Regions from separate parts of the Olsenella sp. DNF00959 genome, predicted to be linked through region 2. Evidence: riboswitches for the same ligand, from Rfam matches in the RefSeq annotation. Region 2 holds a riboswitch; the other holds the start of a gene.
The links. Region 2 has a riboswitch for cyclic di-GMP ahead of HMPREF1868_RS08150 (hypothetical protein). Riboswitches for the same ligand answer to the same signal wherever they lie in the genome.

Region 1 (7,572 bases), on a different contig from region 2:
TGACGTCCGCACGTTGCCGCATCGGCGTCGTGACGGGTGGGACAGCTGCCTACCCCGCGAGCAGGAAGTCCTCGAGCTCGCGGAAGTCCCGTGCGACGAAGTCCGCGCCAGCGTCTGCGGGTCGCGTGCCATCCCAGTCCACGAGGCACGACGCGAACCCCGCAGCGCGGGCGGCCTGGACGTCCGTGGGCTGATCCCCCACGTAGGCGCAGCGCGTGGGGTCGGCGCCGGCGAGCCGGGCGAAGTGCAGAAGGGGGTCGGGCTCGGGCTTGTGGCGCTCGGTCGCGTCGGCGAGGACGACGTGGTCCATCAGGCCTTCAAGCCCGAACCTGCCAAAGTACATCCCGTACTCGTCTCTCTCGCGGGAGGTGACGGCGCCCAGGCCCAGCCCGTGGCCGCGCAGGTCGCGCAGGAGCTCGCGAGCGCCGGGGAAGTACTCCGTCTCGTCGGCGAAGGCGGCGTAGTCGTCGTTCCAGCGCCGGACGAACTCGTCGGGGTCGACGTCCAGCCCCAGGTGCCCGAGCGCGTCCACGGTCGTGATGCCAAAGGCGACGCGGAAGTTGTCGAGCGGCAGGTCGAGCCCATAGCCATGGGCCGTGCGCTGCCAGGTCCTGAGCAAAGGCGGGTCGGTGTCGATGAGGGTGCCGTCCAGGTCGAAGGCGACGTGGGTGAATCTCATGGGAGCTCCGTTCGTTTCGGCGCGGGCAGGCCCCTCGCAACGTAGGCAGGCCCCTCTCAGCGCGGGCAGGCCCCTCGCGGCGCGGGAAAGCCTCCGCAACTATACTCGTGGACGAACCGCGCGTTCGCGGACGGACCGCATGCGACGACGGAAGTCACCCGTGCGCCACACGAGCCGTCCGCCCATCACGCGAATCGAGGAAGCCCAGAGGCAGGGGAGAAGGCCCATGGCCACCGACGTGCGACTCATTCTGACCGACATCGACGGCACGATCCTGCCCTACGGACAGAAGGTCGTGGGACGACGCACGCTCGCCGCCTTCCACCGCGCGCTGGACGCGGGCCTGCGCATCGGGCCCGCCAGCGGCCGAGGCCACCAGTGGATCGCCCCCCTGCTCGGCGGGGACGAGGCCTGCTGCGCCACGGCGCTGGCCTCCAACGGCATGCAGGTCTACCTGGACGGGGAGCTCGTGCACGAGGAACTCCTGACCCAGGGGCCGCTCCGTCGGCTCGCGCGCGCGGTGGGGGACATCAAGGGAGCCGGCGCGGTGGTCTTCGACGACGCGACGCCGCTGCTGGTCCAGGGCTCGCTCGACGACCTCGAGGCCTGCTTTCCCTCGTACGCCGCGCGCTGCCGCGTGGTGGACGACGTCCCGGTGGCCTCCGCGGTCAAGGCGAACGTCTTCCTCGACGGAGACCTCGCCGCCATGCACGAGCTTGCGGACCGCCTGGCCTCCGAGCTGCCCGAGCTGGCCTTCGACGTGCCGCAGCCGGGCTGGATCAACGTGATGACGGCGGGCTGGGGCAAGGGCCCGGCCATCGACGTGCTCTGCGAGCGGCTGGGGGTCGGCCTCGACCAGGTCGCGGTGTTCGGCGACGGTGGCAACGACGTGAGCATGCTCGAGCACGTGCCGCTCTCGTTCGCGGTTGAGGGCGCGGCGCCGGAGGCGAAGGCAGCGGCGAGCCGGCAGCTGGGCCGCGTGGAGGACGAGGCGGTGGCCGACGCCGTCGACGCCCTCGTCAGGGGAGAGATGCCTCGCTAGGCCTTGTTAGGCCTCGCAAGAGGCCCTGCTAGAGGTCGGCGTCCGAAGCCATCAGCTCCGCGATGTTGAGGTGCGTGACGCCGTCCCGCGTCGTGGGGAGGGGGTCTAGGGTGAGCAGGTAGCGCGGCCACCCATCCCTGATTAGCGAGAACGGACGGAACTCCCGTTCCTCCACATTCTGGTCGACGATGCTCATCGACACCTGAACATAAACGTAGCGCTGGTCCTTCCGTGCGATGAAATCCACCTCCAACCTGCCAACGCGTCCCACGCTGACCGTCCATCCGTGGCGCCTCAGATATTGGTAGACCACGTTCTCGAGGGCTGGGCCGTAGCTGACCTGGTTGTCCGTGTTGAGCGCGTAGTAAAGAGAGAGGTCAGCGAGGTAGTGCTTCTCGCCTCCGTGAAGGCTCCTCCTGCTCTTGAGGTCGAACGTGGGGCAGCGATAGAGCACCTTGGCGGCCTCCAGGTAGCCTGCGTAGCGTGAGACCGTCCTCGCGAGGACGGGCGTCCCTTGAGCCTCGCGGAGCTCCTCGGCGATGTTGGCGAAGTTCGTAGGTGCCGCGTAGTTGGAGACCATGTATGTCATGACGCGTCGGAACGCTTCGGCATTGCGGACCTTGCCGGCGCGTCTGCTGACGTCCTTCTCGATGACCTGGGCGATGACGTCCGCTACGTAAGCGGAGCGTGCCGCAGGGTTGGGGAGCCGCACGGCGCCGGGCATGCCGCCTTCGCGCAGATATCGCTCGAACTCCGCTGCCGTAGGGCCGATCTCTTCGCCGAGTGCCTCCCTCATGCCGAGCCACTCGGGGAATGCCAAGGTAAAGAGCTCAAGCTCGACGTAGCGCCCAGTGAGCTTTGTGGCGAGCTCCCCAGAGAGGAGGTAGGAGTTGGAGCCCGTGATGAAAATCGAGACGCCTTCGAGCCTCCATGCTTCGACGACTTCCTCGAAGCCCTCCACATTCTGGACCTCGTCGACGAAAAGGTAGCTGCCGCGCGGGTCCTCCCCTATGGCCGCCTCGATGGCCTTGTCAAAGGTGTCGGGATCCCTCACGCGCCGGTACCTCCTCGCGTCGAGGTCGAGGTAGGTGATGCGGTCCTCGCCGACCCCACGCTCGCGCAGCTCCTCCATCACGGTCTGCATGAGGCAGGACTTGCCGCAGCGTCTCATGCCCGTCACGACCTTGATGAGGTCAGTGTCGTAGAAAGGCCTTAGCCGTTCGAGGTACAGCTCACGTCTGAAGAGTTCCGCCATGGATCTTGCCTCCTTGAAAAATGCTCGTTTAAGGATACATAACTTGTAAAAAAATGCAAAGTATGTATCCTTAACGACCACTTTCCCGGTGGTGCCTCTGGCAGTGTCTGCGGCACCGCTGCACTATTGCATGGGTCGCATTGATCATTTTGCATGGGGATGGCTGACGGTCTGACATGGGTCACTTCGCCAGCGCGAGACTTGGTCCATCGCCATCATTTCGCTGTTCGAAGAGCGGGCGCCTTGCGGGCAAAGGCAGGCGGATCTACTGACTGGGGTCGTTGCTGTTGGGCTTGGCGCGAGCGCTCAACGCCCTGCTAGCCCCCGAGTTCGACCTCCACGGAGTCACGTCGCGCGTGACGCTTCCGCTTCTCCTCGTACATCGCCCTGTCGGCTTCGCGCATGAGGCGCTGCACGTCCTCGGTGCTGCTGACCAGGTCCTCGGCGATGCCGATGGAGAAGCCCAGGGGGTGACCCTGCGCTTCGAGGCCATTCTGGCTCGCCCTCGTCTGGAACGATGCCCTGCCATGCTCGATGTACGCACGAAGTCCCTCTTTTCCCAGGCTCGACGAGACCAGCGCGAACTCGTCCCCTCCCATGCGGTAGATGCGGGTGTGCTCGTCGAGGTTGATGGACATCCCCGAGGCAAGAAGGGACAGGATGCGGTCTCCCATGAGGTGTCCGAAGGCGTCGTTGTAGTGCTTGAAGTTGTCGATGTCGATGATCGCGAAGGCGATCCGCTTTCCCACCCACCTCGCGTGGTCCTGCTGCAGTGCTCGGGTGTTGTGCAGCCCCGTGAGCTCGTCGTGATACGAGTAACGCGCCAGCCGCTCGCGCGTTTGCGCCCCCCGCACGTACTTGTAGTGCTTAATGCAGCAGGAGGTCATAAGTGTGAGGCAGAGTATCTGCAGATTGACGGTGCTACCATGGGTCAGTGCGCCCGCTTCATTTGCGGCGTGGAGCATGAAGCTGAAGGTGCCGAACAGTATTGGGATAAAGATGAAAGGCTTGACGACAAAGATGCAGACGATGCTGACCATCTGGGTGAGAAACGCGTACATGCCGTTGCTGCGCGCGATGTCTCCGAGTGAGATGTAAATCCCGAACGCGATGCATATTACGATGAACTGGATGATAGCGGCACGCGAGAGTAGCTCGTTGCACGGCCTTTTTCTGCAATTACGTACGGCGAGGGTACAGGCAATGAGGAACAGGGCGCTCAGCATCTGGATGGCATAAGCAGCGCTGTGCTGGGCGATCCAGCTCATTCCCATTTTTTCGACCACTTGGGGGTTGCTAGACATCCTGGCGCTGTTCTGCAGCATGTAGCATTCCAGCACGGCCACGATCGAGGACAGGATGGCGCCATAGTTCAGGTTGGCGTTGGTGATGAAGCTCCTCTCGAAGGGGGTTTGTCGCCTGAACCCGAAAGAGACCTGCAGCACCTCTCTGACAGATAGCGGGTGGGGCCCACCTACACTCTCGATGCTTATGTCGTATCCCATCCCATTGTTCATCTGTACCTACTTCAACGAACTAGCTCCCTTATTTTTGCACGATGCGGCTTTGCTGGATACTCTGAAAAACGATGGTCTCGACGAACGAGCGCAAGAGCTGCCGGACACGGGGTCGGAAGCTGCGGGTCAACAGGTCGCACCTTCTGATCCTCTCTATTTTGAAATTCAGCTTGAAGCTATCCCTACTCTTCCTTTAAAATCGCCTTAAGCAAAAAATTAAACTTGGCAAACCTGCCGAAAGGCAGCGACGCAAAGCTATAGGGCCTTAACTGGTAGCCAGCTGCATTCTCCGCAAGGGGGGCAGCCGGCTGTTTTTTGCGCGAAGTCGTCGGACGAGCACACATAGCTGGGAGGACGGCACACCAATTATCCCAAAGCCGGCGTCAGCCGGATGAATAGGGAGCGAAGGTAGTACGTGGCAATAGAGAGGAGCACCATATGATGCACGGTATTTCTATGGAGGGACGGTTCAAGGCATTGCTATCCACGCTGTTTGCGATGGTGCTTGCTCTGGGCGTCTTCTTCCCGTCTGCAGCGCTTGCAGAGACGACGGGTGTGACTGCCGCCAACCAGGGTACGGCAACCGGCAAGCTCACCGTCACCGGTCTGACGGATGGAGACAAGGTTGACATCTACAAGATCGTCAACACCACCATCCAGGGAGACAATACCCTCAAGCACGAGTTCGCCGCCGACTATGGCATCTCATTCGACGCTTACAAGGTCTATGCCTCCGACAGCGTGGAGATGAAGAAGGCGGCCGAGACCATCGGTTCGAGCGCCAATCTCGGTGCGGTGGCCCAGCCCCAGAAGACCGCGACCGGCACTTCCGTCGAGTTCACCGGCCTTTCCGCGGGCGAGTACCTGGTGAAGGTCACCCCTGCCAGCGGCAAGGTCGTTTATCAGTGGTCCATCGCCAAGCTCGAGTACACGGCTGAGACCGGCGGTGTCTCGTACAAGCTGAACGACGGCAGCATCGCCGTGAAGAACACCCCGGTCACCATCGACAAGAAGGCTACCGGCGAGGACGCCGACACCCACAACACCTCCCAGTACTCCGTGGGTCAGGTCATCCCCTATACCGCTGAGGTGACCATCCCTCAGTATCCCAGCAACGCCACCAACAGGAAGTTCAAGGTTACCGATACCATGACCGCGGGCCTCACCTACATGAAGGCCGTGGGCTTCTCCATCATGGTTGGCTCGACCGATGTTTCCGGGAGCTTCGATATCACGCATAATGCAGATGGTTTCGTCGCTGAGATCAAGTCCGATGCAGCCGCAGCGTTCTTCTCGACCTACAATGCTGGTCAGAAGCTGACCATCAAGTATGGCGGCAAGATCAACTCCAGCGCCGTGGTGAACACCCCCGACGTGAACACCATCACGCTCGAGTTCGCCAACAACCCCTATGACGAGCATTCCAACGACACGGTCACGGATCACGTCGACAACAGCACCTTCGGACTCAAGCTCGTCAAGGTGGACAACGATACCGCCTCGCCCAAGCCCCTCCAGGGTGCCGAGTTCACCGTGTACACCGATTCGGCCTGCGAGCATCCGATGGTCGACGAGAACGGTAGCGTCATCAAGCTGACCACCAACGCTCAGGGCATCGGCACCGCCAAGGGCTTCGGCGAGGGCACCTTCTATGTCAAGGAGACCAAGGCTCCCGCTGGCTATACTCCCTCCAGTGATATCAAAACCGTCACCTTCAAGGCAACCAAGACCTCGAACCCCGGTGGCGGCTACACCATCACCATCGAGCATGAGGGTACCGGCGAGTACCTCAACTTCTACGACGCCGGCAGCATCGTCAACGTTCCCCAGCCTGGACTGCCCGTCACGGGTGGCGCTGGCACCGTGGCTCTGACGGTCGTTGGCGTTGGCCTGATGGCCGCCGCTGGTGTGATCGTTGCTCGCAGCCGCAAGAACGAGGCGTAGGTGCTCGTTTCCTAGGATGCGTTCGCCTCTCCGGGAACCGCCTTATCTGAGGCGGTTCCCGCGAGGCAATCGGGAATGTGATTGCGCGAGAAGGTCTGTCCTTCTCGCTCCAACAACAGGTGATGGGAGCTGCATTGGGAGGGACCGTGAGGAAAAGGCCAATCATGGTCCTTGCCGTCCTGATTTTCGTGGGCGGTGCCTCCCTCGTTGCCTATCCCTATGTAAGCGACTTCTTCTATAAGCGGGCTCAGGCCCAGGTGAGTTGGAATCAGGACCAAGCCGTTTCGTCCCTCCACCAAGAGGACCTCAGCACGCAGAAACAGGACGCCTACGACTACAACGATCGTCTCCTTGCTGGCAAGACCGTGGTCACAGACCCCTTTGACCCCTCCCAAAAGGCTGTCAGCGAGGGGGAGTACGGTTCCCTTCTCAACGTGCTGGGTGATGGCATGATGGGCTCCATCTCCATTCCAAAGCTCGGTCTCGATAGAGTTCCCATATATCACGGGACCGACGACGAGGTTCTTCAGAAGGGTGCCGGTCACTTGCAGGGTACGTCACTGCCTATAGGAGGTGATTCTTCGCATAGTGTCCTGGCAGGGCATACGGGATTGCCATCGGTCAGGATTTTTGATGGCCTGGACAGGCTTGCGGTCGGGGACTACTTCGTGATTCAGGTGTTGGGCGAGGATCATGCCTACCGGGTCTATTCGGTCGAGACAGTGCTGCCCGAGGAGACTAGCTCGCTTGTGATAGAGCCAGGTCGCGACCTCTGCACCCTGGTCACCTGCACTCCCTACGGAGTCAACACCCATCGGCTCCTCGTGCATGCGGAGCGCTGCGACGTCCCCCAGGAATGGATCGACCTCCAGTCCAGACCGGCCTCGCTGAACGGCCTGATACGCAACGTGCAGGAGAACTCGCTCCTCGTCTATTCGCTCATGGGGCTTGCGGTTACTGTTGGAGTGGGAATAGGCATCTTTGTTCTTAGACGCCGCAAGGGCACCTCAGGTGACGTTGCCAGCAAGGTGGTAGATGACGGACGAAGGGGACGTCACTTCAGAAGCTAGCTCGGCGGCAGTACGGGATGCACGGTGTTTCCACGTGAGGCACAACGCACGGTAGGACAGGTCAC
Region 2 (7,572 bases):
CTGCGCGTCCTCGACGGTGCCGTCGCCGTCTTCGACGCCGTCGCAGGCGTCCAGCCCCAGTCCGAGACCGTGTGGCGCCAGGCTGCCAACTACGGCGTGCCCCGCATCGCCTTCATCAACAAGTACGACCGCGTTGGCGCCGACTTCTTCCACGCCATCGAGACCATGAAGGACCGTCTGGGCGCCGCTGCCGTGGCCGCCCAGATTCCCATGGGCGCCGAGTCCAACTTCTGGGGCCTCATCGACCTCGTCACCATGGAGGCCTGGGACTTCAAGGAGGACGCCAAGGGGATGATCTATCCCGAGGTCATGGACTCCATCCCCGACGAGTTCGCCGAGCTCGCGGCAGAGAAGCGCGAGGAGCTCCTCGACGCCGCCGCCAACTTCGACGACGCGCTCATGGAGGCCATCCTCATGGAGGAGGAGATCTCCGTCGACCAGCTCAAGGCCGCCATTCGCAAGGGCGTCCTCGCCGGCGAGATGAACCCCGTCTTCGTGGGCTCCGCCTACAAGAACAAGGGCATCCAGGAGCTCCTCGACGCCGTCGTGGACTACCTGCCCAGCCCCCTCGACGTCACCGAGATCGACGGCAAGAACCTGAAGGGCGAGGACGAGGTCCGTCACGCGGACCCCAAGGAGCCCTTCTCCGCCCTCGCCTTCAAGATCATGACCGACCCCTTCGTCGGCAAGCTCACCTACATCCGCGTGTACTCCGGCCAGGCCGAGTCCGGTAGCTACGTCTACAACTCGGTCAAGGACAACCGTGAGCGCCTGGGTCGCATCCTCGAGATGAACGCCAACGACCGCGTCGACCGCGAGGAGTGCTCCGCCGGCGACATCGTCGCCTGCGTCGGCCTCAAGAACACCTCCACCGGCGACACCCTCTGCGACGAGAAGCACGCCATCGTGCTCGAGTCCATCGAGTTCGCCGCGCCCGTCATCGACGTCGCGGTCGAGCCCAAGTCCAAGGCCGAGCAGGACAAGATGTCCGTAGGCCTGGCCAAGCTCGCCGAGGAAGACCCGACTTTCCAGGTGCACACCGACCACGAGACCGGCCAGACCATCATCGCCGGCATGGGCGAGCTGCACCTCGAGATCATCGTCGACCGCCTGCGCCGCGAGTTCCACGTCGAGTGCAACGTGGGCAAGCCCCAGGTCGCCTACCGCGAGACCGCCGGCAAGGCCGTGCAGCACGTGCAGGGCAAGTTCGTCCGCCAGTCCGGCGGCCGCGGCCAGTACGGCGACGCCATCATCGACCTGGAGCCCATGGAGGCCGGCTTTGGCTACGAGTTCGTTGACGCCACCGTCGGCGGCTCCATCCCCAAGGAGTACATCCCCTCTGTGGACAAGGGCATCCAGGAGGCTCTGGAGACCGGCGTCATCGCCGGCTACCCCGTCCAGGACGTGAAGGTCACCCTGGTCGACGGCTCCTACCACGAGGTCGACTCCTCCGAGGCCGCCTTCAAGATCGCCGGCTCCATGGCGATTAAGAACGCCCTCGCCAAGTCCGACCCCGTGCTCCTCGAGCCCGTCGAGTCCGTCGTGGTCGAGACGCCCGAGCAGTACATGGGCGACGTCATGGGCAACCTGAGCGGCCGTCGCGGCAAGATCGAGGGCATGGAGGATCGCGCCAACACCAAGCTCATCAGGGCCAAGGTACCCCTGGGCGAGATGTTCGGCTATGCCACCGACCTGCGCTCCCAGACCCAGGGCCGTGCTTCCTACACCATGCAGTTCGACTCCTACGAGCCCGTTCCCAAGAACGTCCGCGAGGAGATCGTCAGCAAGAACGGCGGAAGCGCCTCGTAAGCAAAAGTAGCCAATGGCAGCGCGAGCAACTCGCAGCCGCTATTCGATGGAGGTATTTGAAGTGTCAAGCCAGAAGATCAGGATTCGCCTCAAGGGCTACGATCACGAGGTAGTGGACCAGTCCGCAAAGCTCATCGTGGACACCGCCCAGAAGACCGGCGCCCGCGTGTCCGGCCCCATCCCCCTGCCCACCGAGCGCAACCTCTACACGGTCATCCGCTCGCCCCACAAGGACAAGGACTCGCGCGAGGAGTTCGAGATGCGCACCCACAAGCGCCTCATCGACATCCTCGACCCCAGCTCCTCGACCGTCGACTCGCTCATGCGCCTCGACCTTCCCGCGGGCGTGGACATCGAGATCAAGCTCTAGTCCCACGCCTCGTCGGCAGCGGTGACGCAAGAGGGACCCCGGACAAGCCGGGGTCCCTCTTGCTTTTTGCGGTCATGATGCATGCATCCTCTGGCGGTGGCCGTGCGGTTGCGGGCGACCGGCCAGGGCGTGGCCGCGCCCGTGACGGCGGCAGGGGAGTCCTGGTGTCCCTTGACGCCGCCCTGGCCCTGGGCGGGCCCGGCCCCTAGCTCGTGCCGCCACCAACTTCCTGGTGGCCCGCGCCCGCAAGCAGCTCCCGGCGCCTCTCCTTCATGCGATACATTGACTGGTCGGCAAGCTGCAGCAGGTCGTCCACGTCAGAGGCCTTGCCCACGGACCCATGGGCGGTTCCGGCGGACACCGTGATGGGCCTCCCGTCAATCTGGATCCCCCTCGCGGAGGCATTGGAGTGGAAGCGTGCCAGGGCGTCGTCGACGAGCGCCCTCTGCTCCCTCTCCGGCAGGTCGACGGATATCACCACGAACTCGTCCCCGCCTGTGCGATAGCAGGTGCCCTGGGGGCCAAAGGACTCGAGCAGGGCGTCGGCCAGCAGTGCGAGGATCGTGTTGCCCACGGCATGCCCGAGCCTGTCGTTGCAGAGCTTGAAGCCGTCCACATCCAGCACCGAGGCGCTGATTCGGCCTCCCACGAGGCGCGGCATGTCCTGCCTGAGGGCATGGACGTTGCCCAGGCCGGTCAGGCCGTCGCTGTGCGCCTGCTCCTGGAGGAGCAGGCGGTCGCGGGCTATGCGCACCGTCGAGTAGTACTTCATGCAGCAGGACACCACGATGATCACGAAGAGCATGGTCAGGTTGACCCTGTCGCCATGGCTCAACAGGCCCAGCTCGTTGGCGTGATGCGTGGTTACGAGCATGGCAAGCAGGCAGCCGGGCACAAAGATGGAGGGCCTGATGGAGAAGATGCAGGCGAGGGCCACCATCTGCGTGAGAAGGGCGTACACCCCATGCCCCCGGTTCGCATCCCAGCGGGCTATGAACATCCCGAAGGCCAGGGCGATGACTATGTACTGCGCAAGCAGGACCCAGCTTGCGCCCGTCCCGAGGGGCCTCCCGAAGTAGTGGCGCACCGTTCCCGCGAGGAGGACGAGCGCGCTCGCGAGCTGCACTGCGTAGGCCACGCGGTGCTGGATGATCCAGGCCCACCCGACGGCTTGGACCACCTCGGCTGCATCCCGCGCGAGAAGTTCTGCGCGAGCATGATGACCTCGAGGACGACGGTGCTCAGGGAGAGGATGGCCCCGCCCAGCAGGTTGAAGTCGAGCACGTAGCGCCGCTCCCCGTCCGTGAGCCGGGTGAGGCCGAGGGCGACCATCAGGTGGTCCTTGGGGGTGGCCCCGGGGTAGAACGGTACGCCCAGCGTGGATATGTCCAAGGTGCTCTCCCCATGGCGATGCGGGTCGTTGGCTGGCGGGGCAAACGGACGGGACGGCCGGGGTCCCGACGGCCTCCCGACACCCGGGCCCGCCAGGCCGAAGGGGCATGGGTCCCGTTGGAAATGCCAGGCAAAACGACCCGTGTTAAGGACGAATCATATCCGTAGCCACAGCCGCGTGCAAGGGATGCCAAGGCACCCGCCAAGTCGGCCACAAGGCGACGGGGGAGCGGAAGGCGAGGGCCCATTGTCGGCTTTGTGTGGACGACGAGGCCGCCTGAGGAACTTACGTGCGGGGGGCGATTGACAAAAAAAAAAAAAAAAAAGACTCTATTCTATGCGTGGCAAAGCTATCGAAAGGTAGCGACGCAAAGCTACAGGGCCTTAAATGGCAGCCAGCTGCATCCGTTCTCGCGCAGAGGGGAGGTGTCTGACTGTTTCCTATTAGCGAAGAAACCAAGCGAATTCATGATGTCGCGCCGGGGTGTCGCGCCAGCAGGGGCGCGTCTGGCGTGGCGGCTTTCCTGGCGTGCGAGACAAGGCCACCTGCGGGGCCCGGCCCGCAGAGGTGACACACGCAAGCTCCAGTCGTGAGGGGTGTCGGGGCATGGGCGGCAACAGGTTCCAGAGGAACGGCGAGGCGGAGCGGTCGGCGCATGGACGCGCCGGCTCGCCCTCCCGCTGGCCGCTCGGCGGACGCCTTGGCAGGTTCGTGGGCATGTCCGCCCCCGAAGCCTCGCGCACCGAGCCCCAGGGGGTCGACCTCAGGGGCCTCAGCCGCCTGCAGCTGCTCCAGCTGCTCGAGGACGCCATGGAGGAGAACGAGCGCCTGCGCGGCCAGCTCGACGAGGCGCAGCGGAGGGTCAGGGAGTGCAGCGTCACGGCTGCCGACTCGGAGTCCCTGGCCGAGGCGTCGCTGAGGCTGGCGGGCATGTTCGAGGACGCCCAGCGTGCCATAGACATCTACAAGCGCAGCATCGGGATGCCCCTTTCCGGGGAAGGCGCCACCGGCGGCGTGGAGCCCCGGTCGGGTGAGGCGGGGACGGAGGTGCGGCGATGACGACGAGTCGGGACGGCGCCTCCGGCGTCCCCAAAGGCCCGTCCGCGTCCCCGAGGCGCGCCGCGCACCTGCGCGAGACGCTCGCCGTAGCCGTCCTGCCGACGACGGACCAGGTCAGGCGGGAGTACGAGCGCGTGCGGCGCCAGCACGGCAGGGGCCGCGCGGCCAAGAACGCCGTCGCGGTCCTGGGCATCGTGTTCGCCGCATCTGTCCTGGGATCGCTGCTCGTGTTCCCCCTCTTCAGGATCTACGGCGACTCGATGGTGCCGACGCTCTCCGAGGGCGACGTCGTGCTGGCCACCAAGGGCGGTGACATCGGGACGGGGGACCTCGTCGCCTTCAGCTACAACAACAAGTCCTTGGTCAAGCGGGTGATCGCAGGTCCCGGAGACTGGGTTGACATCGACGAGGCCGGCAACGTGAGCGTCAACGGCCAGCCCATGGACGAGCCCTACCTCCAGGCGGGCGCCAAGAGCAAGGGCCAGTGCGACATCGCGCTTCCCTACCAGGTGCCCGAGGGGAGGTACTTCGTCATGGGCGACCACCGCAGCGTGTCGGTGGACTCCCGCACGTCCCAGGTGGGCTGCATCTCCGCCGACCAGGTGGAGGGCAGGTTGGCCCTGCGCGTGTGGCCCCCCTCGGGGCTCGGGTCCCTGTGACGAAGGCCCGAACGGGGGTGGACCGCGACCGGTGGCTGGATGGAAGAGGCACGGGAGTGGAAGAGGCGTGGGAGGTGGAGTCGGATGAGGGGTGCACGAGGTCATGGGCCTTAGCTTGGCAAGGTACGCGACCGGGTCCCTGGGGCCCACCAAGGTTCGAGGCATGCCGAGCGCATGCGGCAAGTGGAAAGAGAGAAGGAAGGTACGAATGAGAGAACTAAGGAAGAGGCTCACGGGGGTCTTCGCCGTGGTCGCCGCGGTCGTGATGGCGCTCGCGTTGGTCCCCGCCTCCGCGTTCGCTGACGCGACGACTCTCCACACCGTCACGGTGAGCGAGCCCAGCGGCCAGGTCGACACGCACTCCTACGAGGCCTACCAGGTGTTCACGGGTACGTATGACAGTGCGAGCAAGCAGCTGCAGAACATCACGTGGGGCTCCGGCGTGAACGGCGACGCCCTGCTCGCCGCCCTGAAGGCCGACCCCGTCATCGGCTCCAAGTTCGCCGACGCAACCGACGCCGTGACCGCGGCGGCGGCCATGAGCGGCATCACCGACAAGTCCACCGACGCCGAGGCGCTGGCAAAGGTCATCGCGGCCAACCTGTCCACGACAAAGTTCGCCTCCGACAATGGCAGCATTGACGTCGTCGGCGACGGCTACTATTTCATCAAGGACGTCACCGAGTCGCTGACCAGCGACACGTACTCCAAGTACATGCTGCAGGTGGTGGGCGACACGGCAGTGACCGCCAAGGACACCACCACGACCTCCAAGAAGGAGGTCAAGGACACGAACGACACCACCGGGACGACCTCCGAGTGGCAGAACACGGCTGACTACGACATCGGCGATGCCGTGCCGTTCAAGCTGACCGGCACCGTCGCCTCCGACTACGCCAGCTACACGCAGCCGTACTACTTCGCGTTCCACGACACGTACAACAAGAGCCAGCTGGGCGACCCCCAGAGCGTCGTCGTGAAGATCGACGGCACTGAGGTCGACTCCAGCGCGTACTCCGTCAACGTCACCCCCGCCGGCTTCGACGTCGTCTTCAGCGACCTCAAGCAGACCGCTGCCCACGCCGGTTCCACGGTGACGGTCGAGTACACCTCCGAGTTGCTCACCGGTGCCAACATCGGCTCTGCGGGCAACGTCAACTCCAGCAACATCGAGTTCTCCAACGACTCCAACAACGATCAGCATCACGGCAAGACGCCCGAGGACACCGTCATCGTGTTCACGTACAAGGTCGTCGTGAACAAGGTCAACGAGGCCAGCCAGCCGCTTGCCGGCGCCGGCTTCACCCTGTACAAGAAGGACGCCCAGGGCGCCTACAACAAGGTCAAGGAAATCGTCGCGGGCGCTGGCACGACCTTCGAGTTCAAGGGCCTGGATGATGGCGACTACAAGCTCGAGGAGACCACCGTCCCGTCTGGCTACAACAAGCTCGCGGACGTCGAGTTCAGCGTCACCTCCGTCAAGGACGACGCGGGCAAGACGCTGACCAGCATCAACGGCGTTGCCACCACGGGCCAGGTCGATCTTGGCACCCAGAAGGCGACCGTCGACAAGGACGCTGGCTCCATCACCACCACCGTGGTGAACAAGTCCGGCTCCACGCTGCCCTCCACGGGCGGGATGGGCACCACCGTCCTCTATGTGGCGGGCATCGTGCTCGTGGTCGCCGCCGGCGTCGGCTTTGCCGTCCGCCGTCGCAACAACGGGCTCGAGGGATAGGCGGGGCGCGTCCCCCCATGACTTCGGCGGGGTGGGGTACCCCCCACCCCGCGCGAGGGGCTTCTTGGCAAGGTGTTCGGGCAAGGCGGAGCGGGCAGGTCGGTCAGACGCACATGAAGAAGAGGATTCCAGAGACACTCCTCGCGCTTGTCCTCGTGGTCGGCGTCGGCCTGCTGCTCTATCCCAGCGTGGGCGACTGGTGGAACGGCATGCACCAGTCGCAGGCCATCGCGACGTACGAGGAGGCCGTGAGGGGCAACTCCGCAGAGAGGAACCAGGAGCTGTGGGATGCCGCCGTCTCCTATAACGAGGGGCTCTCGCACGGGAAGGACCGGTTCCGCCTCAGCGACGAGGAGCGCGCCGAGTACGAGGGCCTCCTCGACGTCACGGGCACGGGAATCATGGGCTATATCAAGATTCCCAGGATAGGAGTGAACCTGCCCATCTACCACGGTACCGATGACACCATCCTGCAAGTTGCCATCGGACACATTCCGGGCTCCTCGCTTCCTGTTGGTGGGGAGGGCACGCACACCGTGATCTC

Region 1: linked by a shared signal. The riboswitch ahead of HMPREF1868_RS04520 (SpaH/EbpB family LPXTG-anchored major pilin) and the one ahead of HMPREF1868_RS08150 (hypothetical protein) in region 2 are both predicted to bind cyclic di-GMP.

The regions. Positions count from the first base shown of each region.
Region 1 covers NZ_KQ960127.1:172,072-179,643, forward strand. The annotation lists gene HMPREF1868_RS04500 (HAD family hydrolase) at 50-679, opposite strand; gene HMPREF1868_RS04505 (HAD family hydrolase) at 906-1,721, shown strand; gene HMPREF1868_RS04510 (ATP-binding protein) at 1,750-2,976, opposite strand; gene HMPREF1868_RS04515 (GGDEF domain-containing protein) at 3,294-4,493, opposite strand; cyclic di-GMP riboswitch class I at 4,708-4,781, shown strand; gene HMPREF1868_RS04520 (SpaH/EbpB family LPXTG-anchored major pilin) at 4,935-6,437, shown strand; gene HMPREF1868_RS04525 (class C sortase) at 6,602-7,507, shown strand.
Region 2 covers NZ_KQ960133.1:278,323-285,894, forward strand. The annotation lists gene fusA (elongation factor G) at 1-1,809, shown strand, start outside; gene rpsJ (30S ribosomal protein S10) at 1,871-2,179, shown strand; gene HMPREF1868_RS08145 (GGDEF domain-containing protein) at 2,385-3,359, opposite strand; cyclic di-GMP riboswitch class I at 3,905-3,978, shown strand; gene HMPREF1868_RS08150 (hypothetical protein) at 4,179-4,631, shown strand; gene lepB (signal peptidase I) at 4,628-5,290, shown strand; gene HMPREF1868_RS08160 (isopeptide-forming domain-containing fimbrial protein) at 5,499-7,028, shown strand; gene HMPREF1868_RS08165 (class C sortase) at 7,142-7,572, shown strand, end outside.